Regions from separate parts of the Dyella marensis genome, predicted to be linked through region 3. Evidence: predicted binding sites of a transcription regulator. Region 3 holds the regulator's gene; each other region holds the start of a gene.
The links. Region 3 encodes FliA, which starts transcription of late flagellar genes. Its sites were predicted from a motif close to TAAAGTTTNNCNNNCNNNGGCCGATAA; they were not measured.
Positions count from the first base shown of each region.

Region 1: the regulator FliA is predicted to act here: its motif matches at 2,128-2,154, upstream of motA (flagellar motor stator protein MotA).
Region 2: the regulator FliA is predicted to act here: its motif matches at 1,530-1,556, upstream of ISN75_RS04325 (GGDEF domain-containing protein).

Region 1 is NZ_CP064029.1:4,469,243-4,472,516, forward strand. Features, by position in the region: gene ISN75_RS19540 (N-acetylmuramidase domain-containing protein) at 1-708, opposite strand, end outside; gene ISN75_RS19545 (outer membrane protein) at 941-1,615, shown strand; gene ISN75_RS19550 (hypothetical protein) at 1,719-2,021, opposite strand; gene motA (flagellar motor stator protein MotA) at 2,197-3,066, shown strand; gene motB (flagellar motor protein MotB) at 3,063-3,274, shown strand, end outside.
Region 2 is NZ_CP064029.1:998,529-1,001,802, reverse strand. Features, by position in the region: gene ISN75_RS04330 (hypothetical protein) at 1-71, shown strand, start outside; gene ISN75_RS04325 (GGDEF domain-containing protein) at 321-1,490, opposite strand; gene ISN75_RS04320 (TonB-dependent receptor) at 1,669-3,274, opposite strand, start outside.
Region 3 is NZ_CP064029.1:3,890,537-3,893,810, forward strand. Features, by position in the region: gene ISN75_RS16980 (chemotaxis protein CheA) at 1-475, opposite strand, end outside; gene ISN75_RS16985 (protein phosphatase CheZ) at 489-1,121, opposite strand; gene cheY (chemotaxis response regulator CheY) at 1,118-1,525, opposite strand; gene ISN75_RS16995 (RNA polymerase sigma factor FliA) at 1,574-2,371, opposite strand; gene ISN75_RS17000 (MinD/ParA family protein) at 2,368-3,274, opposite strand, start outside.

The DNA of each region.
Region 1 (3,274 bases), 580 kb from region 3:
GGTCATGCGCGCATGGGGGTCGATCGCGCCACCCGTTTCCTGCGTGATGATGCCGAGCACGTCCTTGACCTTGATGCCGGCTTCGGCCGCCAGGCCTTCGATGGCGGCGCCGTACTTGTTATAGGTCTGCGCCACGGTGAGCTGCACGCCCGTGAGCTTGGAGGTATCGATCAGGCCGAGCCTGCCCGGGCCGGATTCGATCGACGGCGGCGCGGTGAGCATGCTCTGCAAGGCCAGCGCCGTGAGATTGGCCTGGCGCAGGTCGGTGGCTTTGACGTCGTAGTCCTTGGCGATCGATTCGATCGTCTCGCCCGGCATCACCGTGTGTTCCATCACCATGCGCGGATTGGCGGCCGGGACGGTAAGGCTGACGCCGGCCCATGGCTGCACGTCCTTGACCGCGTCCTGCAGCTCGGGCACCGACGAGGTGAAATCGAAGCTGCCGCCCGCCGGCTGCAGCAGATCCGGGTTGGCGGCGCGGATGGCATTGGCGTCCACGTTGTAGCGCGCGGCCAGTGCGTCGACCGTTTCGCCAGGCGCCACCGTGTGGCTGAAATCCAGGCCCACCGTCGCCGCGGGAATGCTCAGCGTAGTGCCCACGACGGCATCCGCCTGCGGCGTGCCGCCATGGGGATTCGCTGCTTGATTGCCGAGCGATGGCGCGTTGTTCTGCGAGTCGCTGCCGCCTACACCGCTGGTCGAAGTCATCGGAGTCGCTCCTTGCCGGGGGCTGTGCGCGATGGAGCCGAATGTAGGACTAATCCCCGGGGGTTATTACTAGGGTGTTCCCTAGTTCTGCGTTACCGGAAGCGTGACGCGATTTTTCGGAGAGGCTCCCGCCGAAGCAACGCCGGACCAACACCCAGCACTGGATAATTCGAGTAGGGCGCATGACAGCCTCTTCTATACGTTGCCCGCACTTTTAACAGCGAGGTAACGCATGACGAAGTGCATCATTGCCGGCTTGCTGCTGACCGCAACGGTTGCGGCCACGGCCGCCCCTCAGGAGCAGGGGCTTTACGGAACCATCAAGCTGTTCGATGCCGATCGGCAACTCTCGGACATGACCCTCACCAGCCCACGCGTCACCCATCGCACGCAGCATCCGAAGTCGGCGCACTCACTCAATGGCTCCCTGGGCCTGGGCTATCAATACCAGTCGCCTTTCCGCACCGAGCTGGAATACAGCTTGCCTTCGGACGCGCGCCATGTCGGACGCTGGGCGCCGTTCACCGCCAATGACAACGTGCTGCATACCCGCACGCAGCGGCTCATGCTCAACGGCTACGCGAGCTGGCCGCTGACGCGGAACCTGTCGCTCTTCGGCATGCTCGGTGCGGGTGTGGCGGTGACGACGACGTCCGGCTGGCAGACCCGCCCGGAGCGGGCGTTCGAACCTCACCGGAATGTACGCGCCGCTTACGCCGTGGGCGCCGGTGCGGATCTACGCATCGCGGCAGGCATGCACCTGGAACTCGGCTATCGCCAGGTCGATCTGGGGCGCATTTCGACGAACCCGAATCTGTTCGACAACCGCGCCCACGCCCGCGACGAACAGCTGAAGGGACATCTGCGCGAACACAACGTCTATCTGGGTTTCCGCAAGAGGCTTTGATCCTTGCGCGCGGGGCATGGATGCCTCCGCCGCCATGCGGGCGGGGAAATGGAGGCATCCATGCCTCCCTCGCTTCCCCGTCCTTCCCCCTGGCTTTGTCCGGTCAATCGGTTTTCCACATCGAGGGATCGATCATGAAGGACATCCCGGGCTGCAGCCGCATCCTCTTCAGCGTGTCCACCAGGCGATCGCGCGCACGCAACTGCCTGTCTCCGTCCATCGGGTCCCACGAGGAACCGATATCGCTGTCCAACGTCTGCAGCTTCAGCGCCACCGGAGGTCCCAGCTCGGCAATGGTCATGCCGCGCTCCCGCACGATGCCGGGTCCGCGCCCCACCTTGTCGATCCAACCCATAAGAGCACTGGCCTGATACAGCGCCTGGTCGTAACTCAGCTTGTCAGCCATGAATCCCCCTGTGCGATTGGAATGGGCGGAGTCTAGGGGGCCATGGACGGGAGCGATTGACCGCCCGTCTCATTCTTCCAGCACGCATATCACGGCGCCGGTCGGCTCAATTTTTTTACCCCCACGCCGATAAGACCCGGACACGGAGCAAGAGGCTCCGTCCCCCGGAGCGAATATGCTGGTCCTGATCGGCGCCGTCGTGGTGCTTGGATGCGTGCTTGGCGGTTTTCTGTTGTCGCATGGGCAGATGCTTGCGCTGTGGCAGCCGTATGAGTTGCTGATCATCGGCGGTGGTGCGCTGGGTGCGTTTCTGTCGGCCAATCCGTCCAAGGTGGTGAAGGCGGCGGCGCGCGATGCGCTGGGGCTGCTGAAGGGGCCGAAGTATCGCAAGCAGGATTATGTGGATCTGCTGGCGATGCTCTACGACCTGTTCAGCCTGATGCGCAAGGAAGGACTGCTCAGCCTGGAGCAGCACGTGGAGGACCCGCAGTCCAGCCCGCTGTTCTCGGCTTATCCGCGGCTGCTGCGCGAGCATCACCTGATCGAATTCACCACCGACTGCCTGCGGCTGATGGTGGGTGGCAGCATGAATCCGCATGAGCTGGAGCAGTTGCTGGAGGTGGAGCTGGAAGCGCACCACCAGGAGGCGGTGGCGCCCGCGCTGGCGGTGACCAAGCTGGCCGACGCCCTGCCGGGCTTCGGCATCGTGGCGGCCGTGCTCGGCATCGTCACCACCATGTCCCAGCTCGATGGCGATACCTCGCGCATCGGCATGCATATCGCCGGCGCGCTGGTCGGCACCTTTCTCGGCATCCTGCTGTGCTACGGCTTTGTCGGTCCGCTCGGCGCGGCGATGGAGAACCGGGTGCAGGAGGACGGCAAGGCCTTCGAGTGCGTGAAGATCGCCCTGCTGGCCAATCTGCGCGGCTATAACCCCAAGGTAGCCGTGGAGTTCGCGCGCAAGTCGCTTTCCACCAACACCCGCCCGGGCTTCCAGGACCTGGAGGATCACCTCAAGGCGCCGCGCGCCAAGGCCACGGCATGAGCGAGCAGGGCCAGCTGCCGCCCATCGTGGTGCGGCGGGTGAAGCGGCGCGGCCATGGCGGCCATCATGGCGGCGCCTGGAAGGTGGCTTACGCCGACTTCGTCACGGCGATGATGGCGTTCTTCCTGGTGATGTGGCTGATCGGCGCCGGCACGCGCGAGCAGCGCGCGGCGATTTCCGAGTATTTCAAGAATCCCAGCATGACGCA
Region 2 (3,274 bases), 2.4 Mb from region 3:
GCTACAAGAATTTCCTGGTGGGACAAGGACACCTTCGGGTGTTCTCTGGTCCACCGAGCGCTGCAAACTGAGACACTACAAAGCGGCCTGATGGCCGCTTTTTTTCGCACTTGCGAAAAGTTTATATAGACTTGACTTTGGGCACGCAAAGAAGAAGTAACTCGCCCCGCGGCAGCGGGGCGAAACCCTCGCCAAAGGCGAGACCCACCAGCGCCAACGCGACAACCAAGCGATACCGCCACTGGATCCCGGCCTACGCCGGGATGACGAAAATGAGACGGCGAGGCAAGACCGTTGCCCCCTCCCCGGAGGAGAGAGGGTCACGGAAGCATGTCAGCCGCCGCGTGCCGCACGCAGTTGCGGCCATCCGACTTCGCGCGATACAGCGCCCGGTCCGCCGACGACACGAGCTGCTCAAAGCTCGCGCCACCCGCCCCGACGGCAACCCCGATACTCGTAGTCACCCGAAGGCGCTGCCCGTTCACGATCACCGACGAACCATCCAGCGCCGCGCGCAACCGCTCCGCCAGCTCGCTCGCCGCCCGCAGGTCCGCGCCCGGCAAGGTCAGCAGGAATTCCTCGCCGCCGTAACGGCCCGACGCGTGCCCCGGCCATGCCACCACCTCGCGCAGTACCGCCGCGGCATGCACCAGCACCGCATCGCCGCCCTCGTGCCCCCAGCGGTCGTTGATCTGCTTGAAGCGGTCCAGGTCCAGCGCCAGCACCGCGAAGGGCTGGCCGTGCAGCCCGCTCGCGGCCAAGGCGCGGCGGCCTTCCGCCAGCATGGCGCCGCGGTTGAGCAGGCCGGTCAGCGCATCGATCGAGGCCGCGCGGCGCAGGTCGACCATCAGGCGCTCGGTGATCAGCAGCAGCAGCGCGAAATAGGCGGCGAGGCTGATCACGATGCCGGCGACATAGGTCATGGTCACCGGCGCGCCGCCGCGCAGCAGGTCCTGCCCCGCGTCCGGACTCAGCGGCACGAACGGGCGGATCATGAACAGCACGGCGTCCGCCGCCAGGATCAGCGCCAGGATGCGGCAGCTCAGGCGGATCTCGCGCGGCGCATGACGCAGCAGCAGATAGATGGACCAGAGATTCCAGATCAGCGCCTGCACGCTCGCCAGCACGATGCGCACATGCAGGTCCGGCTGCGCATAGGCGAACCAGGCGATCCCGGCGGCATAGGCCAGCACGATCGCCAGCGGCGCGCGCCAGCGCAGGCGCCGCTGCATATGCACGGCCAGGCCCTTCACCATCAGGGCGCCGGCCAGCGCGATGGCGCCGTTGGCCAGCACGATCGAGATGAAGTCCGGAATCTGTCCGCGCAGCGAGATCAGCGCGATGCCCGCGGTGGACACCCACAGGCTGGCCACCCAAACCCGCAGCGCCGCCTGTCCGCGCAGCACCAGCATCAGCGACGTGAAGCCGATCGCCGCGCTGATGGCGGCGAGGAAGCTGACGAAGATCAGGGTGGGAAGGTCCAGGTGCATGAGAGCCTCGCTCCGTCTGGCGCTTGCAGGTCGGCCGCTGTAGCGGCGGCATCGGCGGGAACTTAAAGGGAAGCGCGGCCGCTGCGCAAAAAAAAACCACCGGCGGCTGCCGGTGGCTTCGTGCTTCGGTCTGCCGAAACCGGCCCGGAGCCTTGCGGCGCCGGGCCGTTCCGTCCGCTTAGAAGTCGTAGCGGGCGGTCACGCGGAAGTAGCGCGGATCGGTGTAGTTCAGCTCACGGCCGTACAGCGGGTTCACCGTGGTGCGGTTCAGCGCGTAGCGATAGTTGTACATCGTCGCCGTCTGGCGGTTCAGCACATTGATCACGTCGAGCTGCAGGGTCAGCTTGTTGTCCAGCCAGCCCGGCGTGTAGGCCGCATTGAGGTTCAGCTGGTAGGTCCACGGCGTGGTGCCCTTGGAGCCGCGCGGCGAGATCGCATAGCCAGGCTGGCCCGGCAGGCCGCAGAACCAGTACGTGGAGCTGTTGTACAGGCCGGCGTCGGCGGTCGGGTAGAAGCTGGTGCAGTTCTTCGGGCGGCCCGAAGCAGCGACCAGGGTCGCGCCGAAGCGCCATTCCTGGTTCAGCTGGTAATAGCCGAACGCCTTCACCTGGTGCGCGCGGTGGTTCGGCAGGGTGCCGTTGGAACCGACCATCAGCTGCGGCAGGTCCCAGTCCTGGGTGCGCGACACGTCGGTCTGGCCGCCCGCGCCGGTATCCAGGTCGGAGGCCAGCTGGCCTTCGGTGTTGCCGTAGTTGCGCGAGAAGGTGTACTCGACCTTGCCGTACCAGCTGTCGGCGAACGGATGTTCGACGAACAGATCCACCGCGTAGTACTTACGCTTCAGGTCCGGCAGGTTCAGGTCCTTCTGGCTCAGGTGCACTTCCTTCAGGCTGCCGTCCGCCTGCGCCACCATGAAGGTGTTGCCGCGGCCCGGGTTGAAGGTGAGGCACTTGTTGCCGAGCGCCTGGATGCAGGTGTCGTCGATCGCGCTCATCAGCTTGCGATAGGTCAGCTTCGCGCCCCAATTGAAGGTCGGGGAGATCTGCTGCTCCATGCCCAGGATGTACTCGTCCTGGAAGTGCGCGCGCAGGCCCTTGGCGGCCACGGTGCGCGGATCCGGCGCCTGGCCGCATTCCTTGTTGGACGACACGCCGCCGGTGCTGGCGCAGATGAACGGGCTGGCCGGGTTCACCGCGATCGGGTTCAGGCCGAGCGGCACGCCGCTGACCGGGTCCACGCCGGTGTAGGTGAAGTACTGGTTGCTGATCAGCGAACCGGACACGCTGCGCACGGCGGCGTTGTTCGGCACGGCCAGGTGGTAGCGGCCGGCATTGGCGAACACCTTCAGGCTGGAATCGCCGAACACGTCCCAGGACGCGCCCAGGCGCGGCGCCAGCTGGTGGCGCTGCTTGATGTAGGCGTCGCCGTTCTTGTTGTAGTTGGTGAACTGCTCGTTGCGCAGGCCGATGGAGAGCAGCCAGCGATCGTTGACCTGCCAGCGGTCTTCGATGAACTGCGCCGCCTGGTCGGTTTCCACGCCGGCACGCTGGGTGTTGTACGCCTTGTAGACGTAGTAGCCCTGCGCGCCCAGGCCGCCCGCCGAAGCCGGCGAACCGGTCACGCCCAGGCCCGGGTCGATCGCGGTGGCCGGGTTGGTCTGCTTGGCGTACACCCAGGCGTAGCCGCCGGCGTATTCCTTGCCGGTGAACGACTTCGCGTTCTGCGCGTCGTAGCCGAAGCGGATGTCGTGGTCACCGAGGCGGTACTCGATGTCCAGGCGCCAG
Region 3 (3,274 bases):
GCGCCTCGAATTCACTGTCGTCGATGGTGCCACTCTCCTCCGTCGCCGGCGCGGGTGCCGGCACGGGGGCGGGCGCCGGAGCCGGCGCTCGTGCCGCATGCGGCTGCAGCCGCACCAGCAGCGCCGCGGGCGCCACCGGCATGTCGCCGGACGCGGCGAGCGCGGCCATCATCGCGTTGACCAGGTCCAGCGCTTCCAGCAATGCGTCCATCCGCGCCGCATCGATCAGCACGTGGCCGGCGCGCGCTTCGTTGAGCAGGTCCTCGGCGTGATGGCACAGCTGCACCATCGGGTCGATGCCGAGGAAGCCCGCGCCGCCCTTCACCGTGTGGAAGGCGCGGAACACCGCATTGAGCAGTTCGGCGTCGCGCGGCGCTTCCTCCAGCGCCACCAGCTGTTCGCCCAGGCGCTGCACCAGTTCCCCGGCCTCGACCAGGAAATCGTCGCGCAGCTCGCTGTCGAGTGACGGATCCATCGGAACCCCGCGCTCAGAAACCGAATTCGCTGAGCAGGCGGTCCGCCTCGTCCTGGCTGTTCACCTTGGCCGCGGCCACCGGCGCTTCGCCGCCGGCCAGCGCGCCGGTGAGGCGCACCAGTTCCAGCAGCGAGGACTCCACGCTGCCGATAAAGGTGGACACTTTCTTGATGCGCTGGCCGGACAGGTCCTGCCACGACTGCGCCATCACCATGTCCGACAGCCCTTCGCGGCACTGCCCGGCAAACTGCCGCGCCTGTGTCGCCAGCTCCGCCGCTTCGCCGCCGCCGGCCAGCACGGCATCAGCGCTGCTTTCCAGCGCGCTGGCCTGCGGGCGCATGCGCTCGGCGAAATCGATGCTGCGATGGGCGGCCTTGGCGCTCATCTCCAGCACGTCGTGCAGATGCTGGCGCGCGTCGGCCACGCTACCGGGCACGCCTTCCTGGGCCAGCTCGCCGCCGAGGCGGCGCACGGCTTCGTGCAGGTCGCGGGCCAAGAGGCCCAGCGCGCGGAACAGGTGCTGCTCGCGCTGGCGCACCATGGTGTCCAGCGCCATCTCGAAGGCGGCGCCGTCGGGGCTGGCCAGCAGCTCCTGCACTTCCTGCGGCAACGCCGCGCTCATGGGGGTAATCATCACGGCGCTCATGCGCTTGCTCCTTGCGCGGCGAGCCGCTCGAAGATCTTGTCCAGCTTTTCCTTCAGCGTGACCGCGGTGAAGGGCTTGACGATGTAACCGTTCACGCCGGCCTGGGCGGCGGCGATGATCTGGTCGCGGTTGTTCTCGGCGGTGACCATCAGCACCGGCAGGCCTTTCAGCGCGGGCTCGGCGCGGATCGCGCGCAGCAGGTCGATGCCGGTCATGTTCGGCATGTTCCAGTCGGTCACCACCATGTCGAACGACTGCTGCTTGAGCACCGCCATGGCATTGACGCCGTCGTCGGCTTCCTGGATCAGCGCATTGGTGAAGCCCAGCTCCACCAGCAGGTTGCGCACGATGCGCCGCATGGTGGAGAAGTCGTCCACCACGAGGATTTTCATGTTCTTGTCCAACGTCGGCTCCAGGGGTCCTAGTGGGGTTTGAGGGGTGTGGTTCGGAGCTCAGCGCGTCGCCGCGGCCGCGGACTTCGTGCCGCCGCGGCGCCCGCCGCCGGCGCCCTTGGCGTCTTCGGCTTCGCGCCAACCGGTCATCCGTGCACGCAACCGGATCAGCGCCTGCCCATGGATCTGGCACACCCGCGATTCCGTCACGCCGAGCACGGCGCCGATCTCCTTCAAATTCAGTTCCTGCTCGTAGTACAGCGACATCACCAGCTGCTCGCGCTCCGGCAACCCGCCGATCGCCTCCACCAGCGCCCCGCGCATGCCTTCCTGCTCGAAGCGGTCCTGCGGCCCCAGGCCTTCCTGGTCGGCCACGTCGAGCGCTGCGCCGTCCTCGTCGTCCTCCGGCGCGGAGAGGCTGAGCAGGCGCGCGCTGGCCGCGTCGGCCAGGATCTGGTGGTACTCCTGCGCGTCGATGCCCAGCCGCCGGATGACCTCGGCGTCGGTGGCGTCGGCGCCCGTTTCGTTCTCGATCTGGCGCACCACCTCCGACACTTCGCGCAACTTGCGGTGCACCGAGCGCGGCGTCCAATCGGTCTTGCGCAGCTCGTCCAGCATGGCGCCGCGGATGCGGATGCCCGCATAGGTCTCGAAGCTGGCCATGCGGTCGGTCGCATAGTTCCGCGCCGCTTCCAGCAGGCCGATCATGCCGGCCTGCACCAGGTCGTCCACGTCCACGCTGGGCGGCAGCCGGCCCATCAGGTGATAGGCGATACGGCGCACCAGCGGAGCGTGCCGGCGCACCATCTCCTCCGTGCTTTCGCGTTGCAGTTGCAGATATTCGGAAGCCACGCTCATCTCACACCCCCCTCGCGTACCGGGTCCGGCGCCATGGCGACCTGCCCTCCAAAAAAGGCGATGCGGTCGCGACCCGTGCGCAGGGGTTCTCCCCATGTATCGACCGCACCCGCCATTTGCTTGAATCCCCGTGCGGACCGGCTGGCCGGCCACAGATCCACCACCGCGCCCTGGCGGCGGATGGCCTGGCGCAGGTGTTCGTCGTAAGGAACCGCGCCCATGAAATCCAGCGCCACATCCAGAAACCGGTCGCACACGCGGGCCAGCTTCTCGTACAGCTGCCGCGCCTCGCCGGCGTGGCGCACCATGTTGGCCACCACGTGGAAGCGCCGTACGCAGAAGTCGCGGCTGAGCACCTTGGTCAGCGCGTAGGCGTCGGTGAGCGAGGCCGGCTCGTCGCAGACCACCAGCACCACGTCGTCGGCCGCCGCGGCGAACATCACCACGTTGTCGGCCACGCCGGCGGCGGTGTCCACGATCAGGAATTCCGGCGGATCGGGCAGTTCGTCGAAGGCGCGGATCACCGCGGCGTGCTCGCGCGTATCCAGCTGGGCCAGGCGGCGCGCGCCGGAGCCGGCCGGGATCACCTTCAGCCCGTGCGGCGCCGGCAGCATCAATTCGCCGAGCGAGCAGCTGCCGTCCAGCAGGTGGCCGATATGCCGCGACGGCTGTAGGCCGAGCAGCACGTCCAGGTTGGCCAGGCCCAGGTCCGCATCCAGCAGCGCCACCTCGCGCCCGGCCATGGCCAGCGACATGCCGAGGTTCACCGCCACGGTGGACTTGCCCACGCCGCCCTTGCCGCCGGCCACGGCGATCGCGCGGCAGCGGCGCGGCGGCGCGGCGGGCAGCGAATGGCCCGCGCCTGCGGAGAGCGGGCGCACGTCATCGTTGCCGGAAGAATGA